DNA from 4 places in the Janthinobacterium sp. 64 genome. Region 2 is predicted to be linked to each of the others. Evidence: predicted binding sites of a transcription regulator. Region 2 holds the regulator's gene; each other region holds the start of a gene.
The links. Region 2 encodes FNR, which switches genes on or off when oxygen is low (the NO sensors DNR and NnrR bind a similar motif). Its sites were predicted from a motif close to TTGATNNNNATCAA; they were not measured.
Positions count from the first base shown of each region.

Region 1: a site for FNR is predicted at 1,912-1,925, ahead of CLU91_RS19590 (universal stress protein). Genes of this name have one in related genera too.
Region 3: a site for FNR is predicted at 1,781-1,794, ahead of CLU91_RS13260 (KamA family radical SAM protein). Genes of this name have one in related genera too.
Region 4: a site for FNR is predicted at 1,741-1,754, ahead of cqsA (alpha-hydroxyketone-type quorum-sensing autoinducer synthase). Genes of this name have one in related genera too.

Region 1 is NZ_PHUG01000001.1:4,452,052-4,455,329, forward strand. Features, by position in the region: gene CLU91_RS28285 (hypothetical protein) at 1-111, opposite strand, end outside; gene mltA (murein transglycosylase A) at 209-1,387, shown strand; gene CLU91_RS19590 (universal stress protein) at 1,420-1,857, opposite strand; gene CLU91_RS19595 (MFS transporter) at 1,995-3,278, opposite strand, start outside.
Region 2 is NZ_PHUG01000001.1:3,735,776-3,739,053, forward strand. Features, by position in the region: gene ccoG (cytochrome c oxidase accessory protein CcoG) at 1-328, shown strand, start outside; gene CLU91_RS16405 (FixH family protein) at 475-999, shown strand; gene fnr (fumarate/nitrate reduction transcriptional regulator Fnr) at 1,003-1,761, opposite strand; gene CLU91_RS16415 (hybrid sensor histidine kinase/response regulator) at 2,001-3,278, shown strand, end outside.
Region 3 is NZ_PHUG01000001.1:3,012,980-3,016,257, forward strand. Features, by position in the region: gene CLU91_RS13255 (MFS transporter) at 1-273, opposite strand, end outside; gene CLU91_RS13260 (KamA family radical SAM protein) at 276-1,640, opposite strand; gene CLU91_RS13265 (cache domain-containing protein) at 1,925-2,383, shown strand; gene CLU91_RS13270 (methyl-accepting chemotaxis protein) at 2,452-3,278, shown strand, end outside.
Region 4 is NZ_PHUG01000001.1:2,480,781-2,484,058, reverse strand. Features, by position in the region: gene CLU91_RS10910 (response regulator) at 1-353, opposite strand, end outside; gene CLU91_RS10905 (sensor histidine kinase) at 365-1,621, opposite strand; gene cqsA (alpha-hydroxyketone-type quorum-sensing autoinducer synthase) at 1,819-3,066, shown strand; gene CLU91_RS10895 (MarR family winged helix-turn-helix transcriptional regulator) at 3,077-3,278, opposite strand, start outside.

The DNA.
Region 1 (3,278 bases), 720 kb from region 2:
GAGCTGCTTGCGCGCCGGCGGTGCGGGCTTTTTGCCCGAATACATGGTCCACCAGACTATAAATGCCAGCAAGAAGAACGCCACCAGCGCCTCTATCATCAAGATCCACATACGCACTCCTATGTTATTTACCCGCAGCTTAGTATTTACCCGCCGTCTGTTGACACGCGGTAGTCTACCCGTTTCAATCGGCGCCGTCGCGCTTGCGTTGTCCGCCTGTACCACGCCACCCGCGCCGCCCGCTGCCAGCGGCAAGGCGCCGCCCATCGCGCCGACCGTCGTCAAGCCCGTTCCGGCCAAACCGGCCGACGCCAAGGACGCTGCGGATGTGGCGGCGCCCACCTTCGTGCCCGCCAAATTTTCCGCCTTGCCAGGCTGGGCCCGCGACGACATGCGCGCCGCCTGGCCCGCCTTCATGGCCTCGTGCGGCGTGCTGGTCAAGCGTCCGGACTGGAAGGAATCGTGCACGATTGCGCGCCAGGTGAATGCGGACAGCGACAAGGCCATCCGCCTGTTCTTCGAGACCTTCTTTGTGCCCAATCAAGTCGTCACGGCCGATGGTGCCAGTACTGGTTTGGTGACCGGCTACTACGAACCCTTGCTGCACGGGGCGCGCAAGCGGGGCGGTCCCTACCAGACGCCGCTGTACAAGGTGCCCGACGACCTGGTTTCGGTGGATTTGTCCGGCGTGTATCCGGAATTGAAAAACATGCGCTTGCGGGGCAAGCTGGTCGGCAAGAAGGTGGTGCCGTACGCGACCCGCGCTGACATCGAGCGCGCCACATCCGTCACGGGCAAGGAATTGCTGTGGGTGGATGACGAAGTCGAGGCCTTTTTCCTGCAAGTACAGGGATCGGGGCGCGTGCAGCTGACCGATACGCAGGAAACCGTGCGCGTGGCGTACGCTGACCAGAATGGTCATCCGTATAAATCGATCGGCCGCTACCTGGTCGACAAGGGCGAGCTGACCCTGAGCCAGGCGTCCGCGCAGGGCATCAAGGCGTGGATCGCCGGCCATCCCACGCGCAAGGATGAATTGTTCAACGCCAATCCCAGCTATGTCTTCTTCAAGGAAGAGCGCTTGCCCGATCCGAAAGTGGGACCGAAGGGCGCATTGGGCGTGCCGCTGACGCCGCAGCGCTCGGTGGCCATCGATTCGCGCTTTTTGCCGCTGGGTGCGCCCGTGTTCCTGTCCACCACGCAAGCCAATAGCGAGATCCCCATGCAGCGCCTGGTGATGGCGCAGGATACGGGCGGCGCCATCCGCGGGCCGATCCGGGTCGATTATTTCTTTGGTTTTGGCGCGGAAGCGGCCGAGAATGCGGGCCGCATGAAGCAGAGCGGCGCCGTGTGGGTGTTGTTGCCGAAGCAGGCGCCGGCGCGCTAGGGAAAGCGTCGCCGGGCAGTTCGTGGTGTGACTTAGCGCAGTACCATCACTGGCAGGTGCGTGTGGGCCAGCACTTTTTGCGTTTCGCTGCCCACGAACAACTTGTTCAAGCCTTTGCGGCCATGCGAAGCCATCAGGATGATGTCGCAATGGTAGGTTTGCGCCGCATTGACGATTTCATCGTGCGGGCTCGGCGACACGGCGACCACGCCTTCGAAAGGCACGCCTGCGGCACTTGCCGCCTCGCCGATCTTGTCGATGGCGCGTTGCGACGCTTCCTGCATCTGCTGTTCATACAGGCTGGCGTCGAGCACGATGCCGCCGTCGGCCATCGGCGAGAACGGGAACGGCTGCACCACGCTGATGGCGACCAGCTTGGCCTTGTTCAATTGGGCGAAGGCGAGGGCGGTCTCGGCGGCTTTGTCGGACAGCGGCGAGCCGTCGGTGGGAAATAAGATGGTGTTAAACATAGCGTGCTCCTCAAGTGATGTAAGACAGCTTATGGATTTACATCAATTAAAACCTTGATATAAATCAAACCTCATAGGCTTTGGCGTGAATAGTGTCGCCAAAGCAATCTTTTGCCAGTGTATTCCCGTTCACCGCTTCAGGTGCGCACGCTACGCAGCGGCGTGCCCCACACCATCGCGACGGTCAACACAATGCTGCCAGCCGCGATGCAAGCGAGGCCAGTGCGCACGCCGAAGTGTTCCGCTACCCAGCCGGCGGCCAGCGCGCCCAGCGGCGCCGTCGCCACCGTCAGGAAACGCATGGTCGACGTCATGCGGCCCAGCATGGGGTCGGGCGTGACCTTCTGGCGCAGGCCCAGGTAGGGAATGAAGAACAGCATCACGCCGCAATCGAAAAAGAACATCAATATGGCATAGGCCACGGCGCTGGCGGCCGCGCTGCCAAACAGTGCGGCGGGAATCGTGGGCGTCAGGGCAAAACAGAGCGAGGTCGATGCCAGGCCGATCAGGATGGTGCGGCCGGCGCCGTAGCGGCGCGTCAGCGGCTTGACGATGAAGGCGCTGAGCAGCACGCCGGCGCCACCGAGCATCTGCGTCATGCCCAGCACGCCAGGACTCATGCCCAGGTCGCGCGTGGCGAACAGCACCGTCAATGCCATGCTGGCATAAAACAGGAAGTGCCAGATGCCGGCGCCCCAGGCCAGTGCACGCAGCAGCGGTTCGCGCCAGACGAACAGCAAGCCGTCGGCGATGTCGCGCAAGGCGTGCTTGTCAGACGGCGCCGGCCGTGGATCGCGCACGCTCATGGCGCGCAAATTGCAGACGGAAACCAGATAGCCGCACGCCGTGCACAGGATGGCGACGGGCGCCGACAGCACTTGCACCAGCACGCCGGCCAGGCCGGGACCGATCAGGCGCGAAGCCGATTCGGTGGCGGCAAACTTTGATTGCGCATCGATCAAGCCGTCGCGGCCCACCAGGAAAGTCAGGAACACCTGTTCGGCGCCGCCACCGACGACGAAGCCCGTGCCGATGATGAACCCCACTATATATAACCATGGCATCGACAGCACGCCGCACCAGTAGGCCACGGCCACGCTGGCCAGGGCCAGGCCGGACATGCTTTCGCTGAACAGCATGATCGGGTGCTTGCTGCGCCGGTCCAGCAGCACGCCGACGGGCAAGCCGAAGAGGGCGAACGGCAGCGCCTGCAAGGCGACGAGCACGCCCATCTGTTCCGGCGTCGCATGTAGTAACAATACCGCGCACAGGGGCAGGGCCAGCGAGGTGATCTGGGCGCCGAAGCAATTGAGGCCGTTGCTGAACCACAGGCGGCGGAAATTGACGCTGGCGGCGCTGCCGTCGCCGCGCAGGTAACGGGCGCAGTACTGGAAGAAGGAAGAGAAAATACGCTGCTCGAT
Region 2 (3,278 bases):
GAAAATGGACGTGATCCGCGACCGCGGTTCGATGGGACGCGAAGTGGAAGACGGCATGATCGAAAACGTCTACCGCTTGCAGATCATGAACACCTCCGAGCAAAGCCAGCATTTCAAGATCAGCGCTTCCGGTTTGCCGGGCCTGACCTTGCTGACGCGCGAAGAAGTGACCTTGCAGCCGACGGAAACGCTGGGTTGGCCGATCCGCCTGCGCGTACCGCACGGCGTGGGCGAGAAGGGTTCGAACAAGATTGCGATCGAACTGCAATCGCTGGACGACCCATCGCTGCATGTGCGTGAAAGCGCGGTATTCATCGTGCCGCGGTGATGTTGATTCGGGGTCGGACCCTCTGGGTCCGACCCCGGTATGTCGCCGTAGGGGTAGCATCAAACATGCGTTAGCTTTACTGTATTTTCAACCCAGAAGCAAAAGCTGGGGTCAGACCCAAAGGGTCTGACCCCAAGGAGAACAAAATGTCCGACAGTCTGAAACTGCAAGCCCCCGCTGCCCCGTGGTACAAGCATCGCTGGCCTTGGCTGCTGATGATCGGTCCCGGCCTGTCCGTGGTCGTCGGCAGTTTCATGGGCTATATCGCGTTTACGCAGCCCGATGCGCTGGTGGTGGGCGACTATTACAAGCAGGGCAAGGCAATCAACCAGGATTTGAAGCGCGACACGATCGCCAGCGACCTGGCGATGGATACCAGCCTGTCCTATGATGTGGCGTCAGCGCGCCTGAGTGGTTCCGTGCACAGCTTCGGCAAGGCTTACCAGGGTCCGCTGCAGCTGCACCTGGCGCATGCGACCCTGCCGGAAAAGGATATCAAGCTGCTGGTGCAGCCCGATGCGGCCGGCAATTTTTCCGTAGCGCTGCCGATGCTCGAGCGCAGCCGCTGGCAGGTACTGGTAGAAAACGACAAACGCGAGTGGCGCCTGTCCGGCATCTGGACCTGGCCGCTGCAGCGCAGCATCGCGCTGCACGCCGATGAAGAGCTGTAAGCCTTATTTACAGACGTCCGTGCCGGCGGTAATAGCTTTTAATTTGGCGGGCTGCAAGATCTCGATCTCGCGATTGGAGACGCGCAGCCAGCCTTCCTTCTTGAATTTCGACAATAAACGGCTGACGCTCTCGATGGTCAGCCCCAGGTAATTGCCGATTTCCTCGCGCGACATGCGCAGCTGGAATTTGCTGGGCGAATAACCGCGCGCTTCATAGCGCGAGGCCAGGTTGACGATAAAGGCGGCAAAACGCTGGGTCGCCTGCATATTGCCCAGCAACAGCATGACGCTTTGCTCGCGCGTGATTTCCTGGCTCATCATGCGATGGAAATGGCGCAACAGGGTCGGCATATTGCCCAGCAATTGTTCCAGGCTGGAAAACGGAATTTCACACACTTCGCTGTCTTCCAGCGCCACCGCATTACAGTGGTGGCGGTCGGCGCTGATGGCGTCCATGCCCAGCAGTTCACCCGCCATCTGGAAACCCGTCACCTGCTCTTCGCCGCCCGGATTGATCTGGTAGGTCTTGAAGTGCCCCAGGCGGATCGCATACAGGTTCTGGAACGAGTCGCCGATGCGGAACAGCGAGGCACCGCGCACGATCTTGCGGCGGCGGCCGATAATCTGGTCCAGCCTGTCCATGTCGCCCACATCGAGGCCCATTGGCAGGCACAATTGATGCATGCTGCAGGTCGAGCATCGCGCACGCAACGCTTCCACGGTCACGGTGGGCATGGTGGGAGTGAGTAGCGCTTCAGTCATGTCGGTACCTTTTAGAAAATGCAATAACAAGTTTACTGCATACAGGGTTGCCGTGTGCCAATTTCACTGCATTTCCGCTCAATAAACGACGTTCTGACTTTGATTATATGGCAACATCGTCAAAAGCCCATGCGGGGCGGGCAATTTGCGTGGTGCCGCTTGCCAAGCTGGGGCATTGATAGGAAAATTCCTGACAGCATTATCTGCCGCCTGTAGCGCCCGGTACTGAAAAGGAAATCATGAAGCCTCTCGGCATCAAAGCAAAAGTCGCGCTGGCCACCAGCCTGACCTCGATCGCCATGATCGCGCTGGTCACCATGCTACAGGTACAGCGCATGCGCGCCGACTTCACGCGAGTACTGGTGAGCCAGCAGTCTGCCCTGATCACCCGCACCGCTGCCGAACTCGACGACAAGCTGGGCATGCTGCTGCAGATCGTCACGCTGACGGCCAGGCAGCAGCCGCCGGCATTGATCGCCCAGCCCGCCCAATTGCGCGAATACTATTCGCGCCGCTCGATGCTGGTACTGTTCGACGACGTGCTGGTGCTCGATGCGCAAGGCGCCGTCGTCGCTGACATGCCGCTAGTCACGGGCCGCGCCGGCATCAACGTGGCCGAGCGCGAATATTTCCAGACCGTCTTGCGCACGCGCCAGCCCATGATCACCGAGCCGATGCTGGGCAAATCGAGCGGCATGCCCATCGTGCAGATGGTGGCGCCCGTGCTCACGGCCGATGGCCAGGTGGCCGGCGTGGTGATCGGCGTGCTGCGCCTGTACAAAGACAACTTGCTGGGCCGTTTGCGCACGGAAAAGATCGGCAAGAGCGGCTATTACTTCATCCTCACGCGCGGCGCCGTGCCGCGTTACGTGCTGCACCCCGATACCAGCCGCTTGCTGCAGCCGCGCCTGCCGAACGCCAACCGGACAACCACCGAGTTGCTGAAGCAAGATGGCGAAGGCAGCATGGTCAGCACCAACAGCCGCGGCATCACGGCCGTCAACAGCTTCAAGCGCCTGAAATCGGTGAACTGGCTGCTGGCCGCCTCGCTGCCCCTCGACGATGCCTTCGAACCGTTCGATGGCGTGCTCTACCGGCTGGTGCTGTGGAGCACCCTCGCCTCGCTGCTGGCCGCGTTTGTTCTGGGCTGGGTCACCGTGCGCCTGCTGTCGCCGCTGGTGCGCCTGCGCGACACCTTGCTGGCCCTGCGTACCAGCGGCAGCCGCTTCACCCCCGTGCCGGTGCAGCAGCGCGACGAAATCGGCGAACTGACGGAAGCGTTCAACGGCCTGATGAGCGAACGCGACCGCCTGCAGCAGGAACTCGAAGCGCGCGCGGCGGAACTGGAACAGGAGCGCGACCGGGCCGAGGCGGCCAACCGGGCAAAGAGCGATTTCGTGGCCAACATGAGCCATGAAATCCGCACGCCCCTCAATGCCGTGCTGGGCATGGTGTACTTATTGGGCAATACCAGGCTCGATACGGAACAGCGCAAGTATCTGACCATGGTGCGCGTG
Region 3 (3,278 bases), 720 kb from region 2:
CAACGCCAGCAGCCACAGTTGCACCGTGCGGGGACCGTAGCGGTCCAGCACCATGCCAACCGGCAATTGCACCAGCGCAAAGGCCAGAAAAAAGGCGCTGGTCAGCAGGCCCAGCTGCGCTGGCGTCATGGCGATGGCGCCCAGCAATTCCGCCGTCAGCACGGCATTCACTCCGCGCAGCAGGCACGACAAATAATGCCCGAGCGCGAACGGCAGGAACACCAGGCAAAACACGGCCACGCCGGAGCGGGAAGAGGCGCCGGCGCCGTGCATGCTCAGGCGGCCTGTGCCAGGCGGATGATTTTATGCGGCAACTGCGGCATAGGCTCATCCGTTTCAAAGAAAAATTTATCGTGGCCGAATGCGGGCTTTAAATCGTCGATCCAAGTCGCTTCCGCATCGAACTTCGCATAAAACGGCCGGCGCACCCAATCCGGATTGCGCGCCTGCAAAAATTGCAGGGCAAACAGTTTTTCGCCATTGATGGTGACGATGCCATCGATCACGATCTTGCCGGGAAACGCGCTCATGGAGGGCCCGCGCACCGTGCGCGACAGGCCGGACACCATCTGGTAGGCGGCCTGGAAGATTTCATGTGCCTTCGCCAGCGGCAATTCGAAATAGCTGCGCGGCCCCGTGTCCCGTTCGACAAACATGTAATAGGGAATCGCTCCCAGCCGCGTGCCCGTCTGCCACAGCTCGGCCCAGCTTGCCGGATCTTCATTGATATGGCGGATCAGCGGCCCCTGCATGCGCAAGGTGGCGCCCGTGGAGACGATGCGTTTCACGGCTTGCTGCGCAATATCCTGGCGCAACTCGACGGCGTGGCTGTAATGGCCCATCACGGCCAGGTTCTTGCCCGCCTTGACGACGCGCTCGAACAGGCGCAGCAAATCATCCGCATCGCGGTCGGAAACAAAACGCTGCGGCCAATACGCCACCGCCTTGGTGCCGATGCGGATGTTCTGGATGTGTTCCAGACCCGGCGCCAGCAGCGGCTCCAGGTAGGCGGCCAGTTGCCGCGTGTTCATGATCATCGGGTCGCCACCCGTGATCAGCACGTCCGTCACTTCCGGATGCAGTGCCAGGTAAGCGGCCAGCTCATGCGACTCGCGCGCATCGAACTTCATGTCGTCCATGCCGACGAACTGGGGCCAGCGGAAGCAAAAGGTGCAATACGCGTGGCAGGTCTGCCCAGCGCTGGGGAAAAACAGCACCGTTTGCGCATATTTATGCTGCAAGCCGCGCACGGGCGCGTCGTTGACTCGCGGCACGTTGTGCGTCATCTGCCCGGCCGGATGGGGATTCATGCCCAGGCGAATACCTTGCACATAGGCATCGATGGCAGCCTTGTCCTGCTTGACCAGCACCAGGTCGCGCAAGTGCGCGTACTGCTCGGGCGGCAGCATGTCGCGGTGGGGAAAGACGAGGCGGTAGATGGGGTCGTCAGGGATGTTGTTCCAGTCGATCAACTGGTCAAGCACATAGGCGTTGGTGCGAAATGGCAAGACGTGCGAGACCACCTGCACGGCTACACGTTGCTCTTCCGGCAGCCATTCCCACTGCCGCGCCTGATGAATGGTTTGCCGCGTATACGGCTTGAACTTGGGTGAAAACGGCTCGGTAATGAGTGCGGACACGATAAGCTCCTTGCCAGTAAATAGCGATAACTTGCATGAAACCAGCCCTATGTCAGCCAATTTCAGCCTCTTCTTCCCTCATGCCAGCCAAGCTCGGCATGCTGTGAAAGTCATCATAATTCTTGCCACATGGAACCAAATTGCTACACATCAACAAGCATTCCGATACGTTGTTCACTGCCTACAAGCAACACCTTAGTTTGTTCCATCGCAATTTGATGGGCCCCTCGACGACGTAAATTACGGCTTGGCAATACATCCATCGATACTCACAAGGAGCTGTCATGAAACGCTTATTCACGGGTAGTCTGCTGTGCCTGGCCTTTGCCGGCGGCAGCGTCAATGCCGCCGTCGAAGCAACGGAAAAAGACGCCATCGCCATGGCCGAACGGGGCGCCGCCTTCATGAAGGCGCATGGCAAGGAAGAAATGATGAAGAAAATCACGGCGAAAGATCCCGACTTCGTGCAGGGCTCGCTGTATGTGGACATGCGCGACATCAAGACGGGCATCGTGCTGGCCCACCCCATCAATCCTTCCATCGTGGGCAAGGATTTGACGGACGTGCCTGATGCGAATGGCAAGAAATATCGCCGTGAAATCATTGAGCTGGCGCAAAAGCAGGGCAAGGGCTGGGTCGACTACCAGTACAAGAATCCCACCAGCGGCAAGATCGAGCCAAAGACCACGTACATCCTGCGCGTCAACGACGTGGTGCTGGAAGCGGGCATCTACAAAAAATAAGGCAAGGGCGGCGTACACGAACGCCGCGCGCCGCCTGCGGTTGGAACAGCCATAGCCAGGAGTCAAGCATGCTCAATCAATTACGCATCGGACCAAAATTATTGCTGGCGCCCGCCCTGGTCTTGCTGCTGCTGATACTCAGCTCGTCCGGTGCCTGGTATGGCATGGTGCGGCAAAACACCTCGCTGGAAAACATGGTGCTGGTGCGCATCGCGCATCTGAAAGCGGCCGCCGACATCGTCGGCGAGGCCAAGCACGTGCACGGTAATATGTACCAATTGCTGTCGTGGACGAATGGCAGTTTCGCCAAGGCCCGCATCGACGCGCTGGAACAACAGATCAAAGCGCGTCACGCGGCCATCGGCACCCAGCTGGCCACGCTGCGTTCCACGGCCACGGGCGCCGAACGCAGCCTGGTCGATGCCGCCATCACGGCCCTGGCCGGCTACCGCAAGGCCGTGCTGGAAACCATGGAAATGGCGCAGATGGACCAGTCGATCGCCACCAATTCCATGCTCAAGGCGGAAACGCAATTCGGCCAGTTCAATACGCAGCTGGCGCAGCTGTCTGCCCTGGAAACGACGCTCAGCAGCCAGGCCCATGCAACGGCCAGCGCCGAGTTTCGCAACCTGGGCTGGAGCTTGCTGCTGACCGTCATGCTCTCCATCCTGGCCTCCATCGTGGTGACCATGCTGGTGCGGCGCGCCATGCTGGTGGAAATCCGCGGCATCGCCGACGCCGTGCAAGACCTGGCGGCGGGCAAGCTGATCGCCGGTGCGCCCAAGCAGGGCAATGACGAGATCGCCGCCACCTCGCGCGTACTGGACCAGACCATCGCCCACCTGAACCAGACCTTGCGCACCATCATGGCCGCCGTGCAATCGATCGACACGGC
Region 4 (3,278 bases), 1.3 Mb from region 2:
TCGCGCACGGCCTGGCAGAATTCCAGGCCATTCATCTGCGGCATCGAATAATCGACCACCAGTACGGAGGGCACGGCAAAGCGCTGGGCCTGGCCGCTGATGCGCCAGATGCGTTCGAGGTCGATGGCGACATTGCAGTCGTTGGGCGCCGCGCTGTGCAGGTCGAAATTCACATGCAGGGGCATGGCTTCGCGCTGCTGCGTTTGCTGCAGCCAGCGCAGCGCCGTGCTCGTGTCGTGGAAGGTCTTGCGCGCCAGCGCGGGATCGAGCTGGAAAGCCATGCTTTTCAAAAAGGAATCGCTGTCATCGATCAGCACGGTGAGGGTCGGATGGGTGTAGACGGGCAGTTGCATGCGTCACCTTGCTAGGAAGTGGGTTGGAAGCGGGCAGGCACGGGCTGGGGAAATTCCAGGATGAAGATCGCATACGCATGCTCGCGCGAGACGCAGCGGATGCGCGCCTGCCAGGCGTGGGCGATCTGCCGGCATAGCGCCAGGCCGATGCCGCTGCCGTTGTGCACGGGATACGAATAAAAACGCTCGAAGATCAGCGGCAGGCGGTTGCGCGCGATGCCGCAGCCCGTATCGATGAACAGCAGCCTGGGCACGGGACGGGCGCCGTCGATGATGATGCGCACGCGGCCCTTGCCGGCCCGGTGGATGCTTTTCAAGGCATTGCGCAGCAGGTTCAGCAGGATCACCACGCACAGTTCGTCCTGTCCCGCGAACTGGAAGTCGGCGCGCACGTCCACCGTGACGCTGCTGCGCTGGCTGTTGCCGGTAAACGGATAGCGCCTGAGCACGGAATTCACCATGTCCAGCATCGACAGCGCCTGGCTCGGTTCCAGGTTGCGGTTGACGGCGCTGGCGCTCAGGAGGAACAGGTCGATCATGTGCTGCATGTGGCGCACCTCGAACTGGATGCGCGACAGCGCTTCCTGCAGCGGCGCCGTGTCGTCCGCCTGGCCGGCCAGCTGCGGCAGCAGACGGCGCATGCCGCGCACGTTCGCCTCCACGCTGGTCAGCGGCGTGCGCAGTTCGTGTGCCACGGAACCGAGCCCGGCCGCCAGACCCGCCAGCCGCTCCTGCTCCAGCACCTTGCCGCCCACTTTCACGACGGACAGCGCGGCGATGGTGAACCAGTGCACGGGCAACTGCTGCAGCACTTCGGGCTTCAGCAGGAAGCCGCCTTCGCCCTGCACGATGACGGCCAGGCAGGCGGCGCCCGTGCCGATCAGGTAGGCGCGGCACGCCAGTTTTGTCTCGAAATGAAACAGCACCACCAGACCGATCAGCAGCGATTCGCTCCAGATGGACGACGCATGGTTCATCACGAACATGAAGGTAAAGAAGAAGGGCAGGATGTAGCTGAGAGCGAACAGCAGGTAGCGCGACAGCCAGCGCGCCGAAAAACGGCGCGCGAACAGGCCGGCCACGCAGATGCCCACGCCCGTCAGGCGCAGGGTCAGGTTTTCATAGGATTGCGGAAAAAAAAACTGCCACAGCAGGTAGTACAGCGGCATCGTCACCGTGCCTACGGCGGCCAGCACGGCAACCCGCCTGGCCAGGTGCTCATGCGGTGCGCGCTCATGCAGCAGCGAATGGAGCAGTGTCTGGCGCACGCGTTGCCGCCAGTGTGTCCATCGTCCTTGCCATTGCTGCGTCATGACTCTGCCTTGATGCTTTCCAGAACGTCATCATCGCGTAATTTTCCCTGATTGAACGACTATCTGACTGGACATTGATATACGTCAATGGACGGGTTGGCAACACGGTCAAGGTTTTAACTTGAAATAAACATTTCCCTAGGAGAAAACTCATGACCATCGCTACCAGCTTGCATACCCCATCCTTCGTCCGCGCCGAACACTGCCTGCCCGATTACATCGTGCGGCGCATGGATGCGCATCACATCACGCGCATCGAGCAATTGCTGGGCGGCCAGCATCCCCATGCCTGGCAGCCCACGCCGGCCGATGCCATCTTTCTGGCGGGTAATGATTACCTGTCCATCGCCGCCGAGCCGGTACTGGTGGCGGCCCAGGTGGCATCGTTGCAGGCGAACGCGGGCGGCATGCTGATGTCGGCCGTGTACTTGCAGGAAGGCAGCGAACAGCACCGGCTGGAAAGCCGGCTGGCCCGTTTCATGGGCTGCGAGGATGGCATCCTGGCGCAGTCCGGCATGGCGGCTAACGTCGGCTTGCTGCAGTGTATTGCCGGCCCCGGCATTCCCGTCTACCTCGATATGCAGGCCCATGCGTCGCTGTGGGAAGGCGTGCTGTCGGCCCAGGCCCAGGCCGTCGCTTTTTTGCACAACGACATGACGCATTTGCGGCGGCAGGTGGAAAAGCATGGCCGCGGCGTGATCGTCGTCGATGCCCTGTACAGCACCAACGGCAGCCTGGCGCCGCTGCTGGAATTGCTGGACATCGCCGAGCGCAGCGATTGCGTGGTGGTGGTCGACGAGTCGCACTCGCTGGGCACGCATGGCCCGCAGGGCGCGGGCCTGGTGGAGGAATGGGGACTGGGACACCGCGTGCATTTCCGCACGGCGTCGCTGGCCAAGGCGTTTGCCGGGCGTGCCGGCTTCATCAGCTGTTCCAGCCGCTTCAAGGGATACTTTTTGTCTGAGTCGCGCCCCGCCATCTTCAGTTCCTGCCTGCTGGCGCATGAACTGGCCTGGCTGGGGGCGGCGCTCGATTTCATCATGGGCGCCGACGGGCGCCGCGCCGCCTTGCGGCGCCACACGCTGCAGGTGCGCGAGGGCTTGCGCGAGCTCGGCTACAACGTCAGCGACGGCACGGAGCAGATCGTGGCGCTGGAGGCGGGCGGCGAACCTGCCACCCTGGCCTTGCGCCAGGCGCTGGAACGGCACGGCATCTACGGCGCCATGTTTTGCGCCCCGGCCACGGCGAAGAACCGCGCCCTCGTGCGCCTGACCCTCAATTCCGCCCTCGACGACGCAGACATCGCCAGGCTGCTGGCTGCCTGCGCCGCCATCCGCGACGAGACGGGCATGGAACAGTGGCCATCGACGCGGCGCCTGCGCCGGCTGGCGCTGGTGTAAGGGGAGCGCGTCAGCCGTTGCCGGGCTGGCTGCCCGCGATGCCGGCCAGCAGCATGGATAGCGGTGCCAGCTGCTCCGCGCTGGCGCTGCCCAGCAATTCCTGGCCCAGCGCCTGCGCCGTCGCATCGGCGTGGATCAGCAGGGCTTGCCCCGCCCCGGTGATGACGGCATAGCCGACGCGGGCATCGCGCGCATCGGCCTGGCGCGCCACC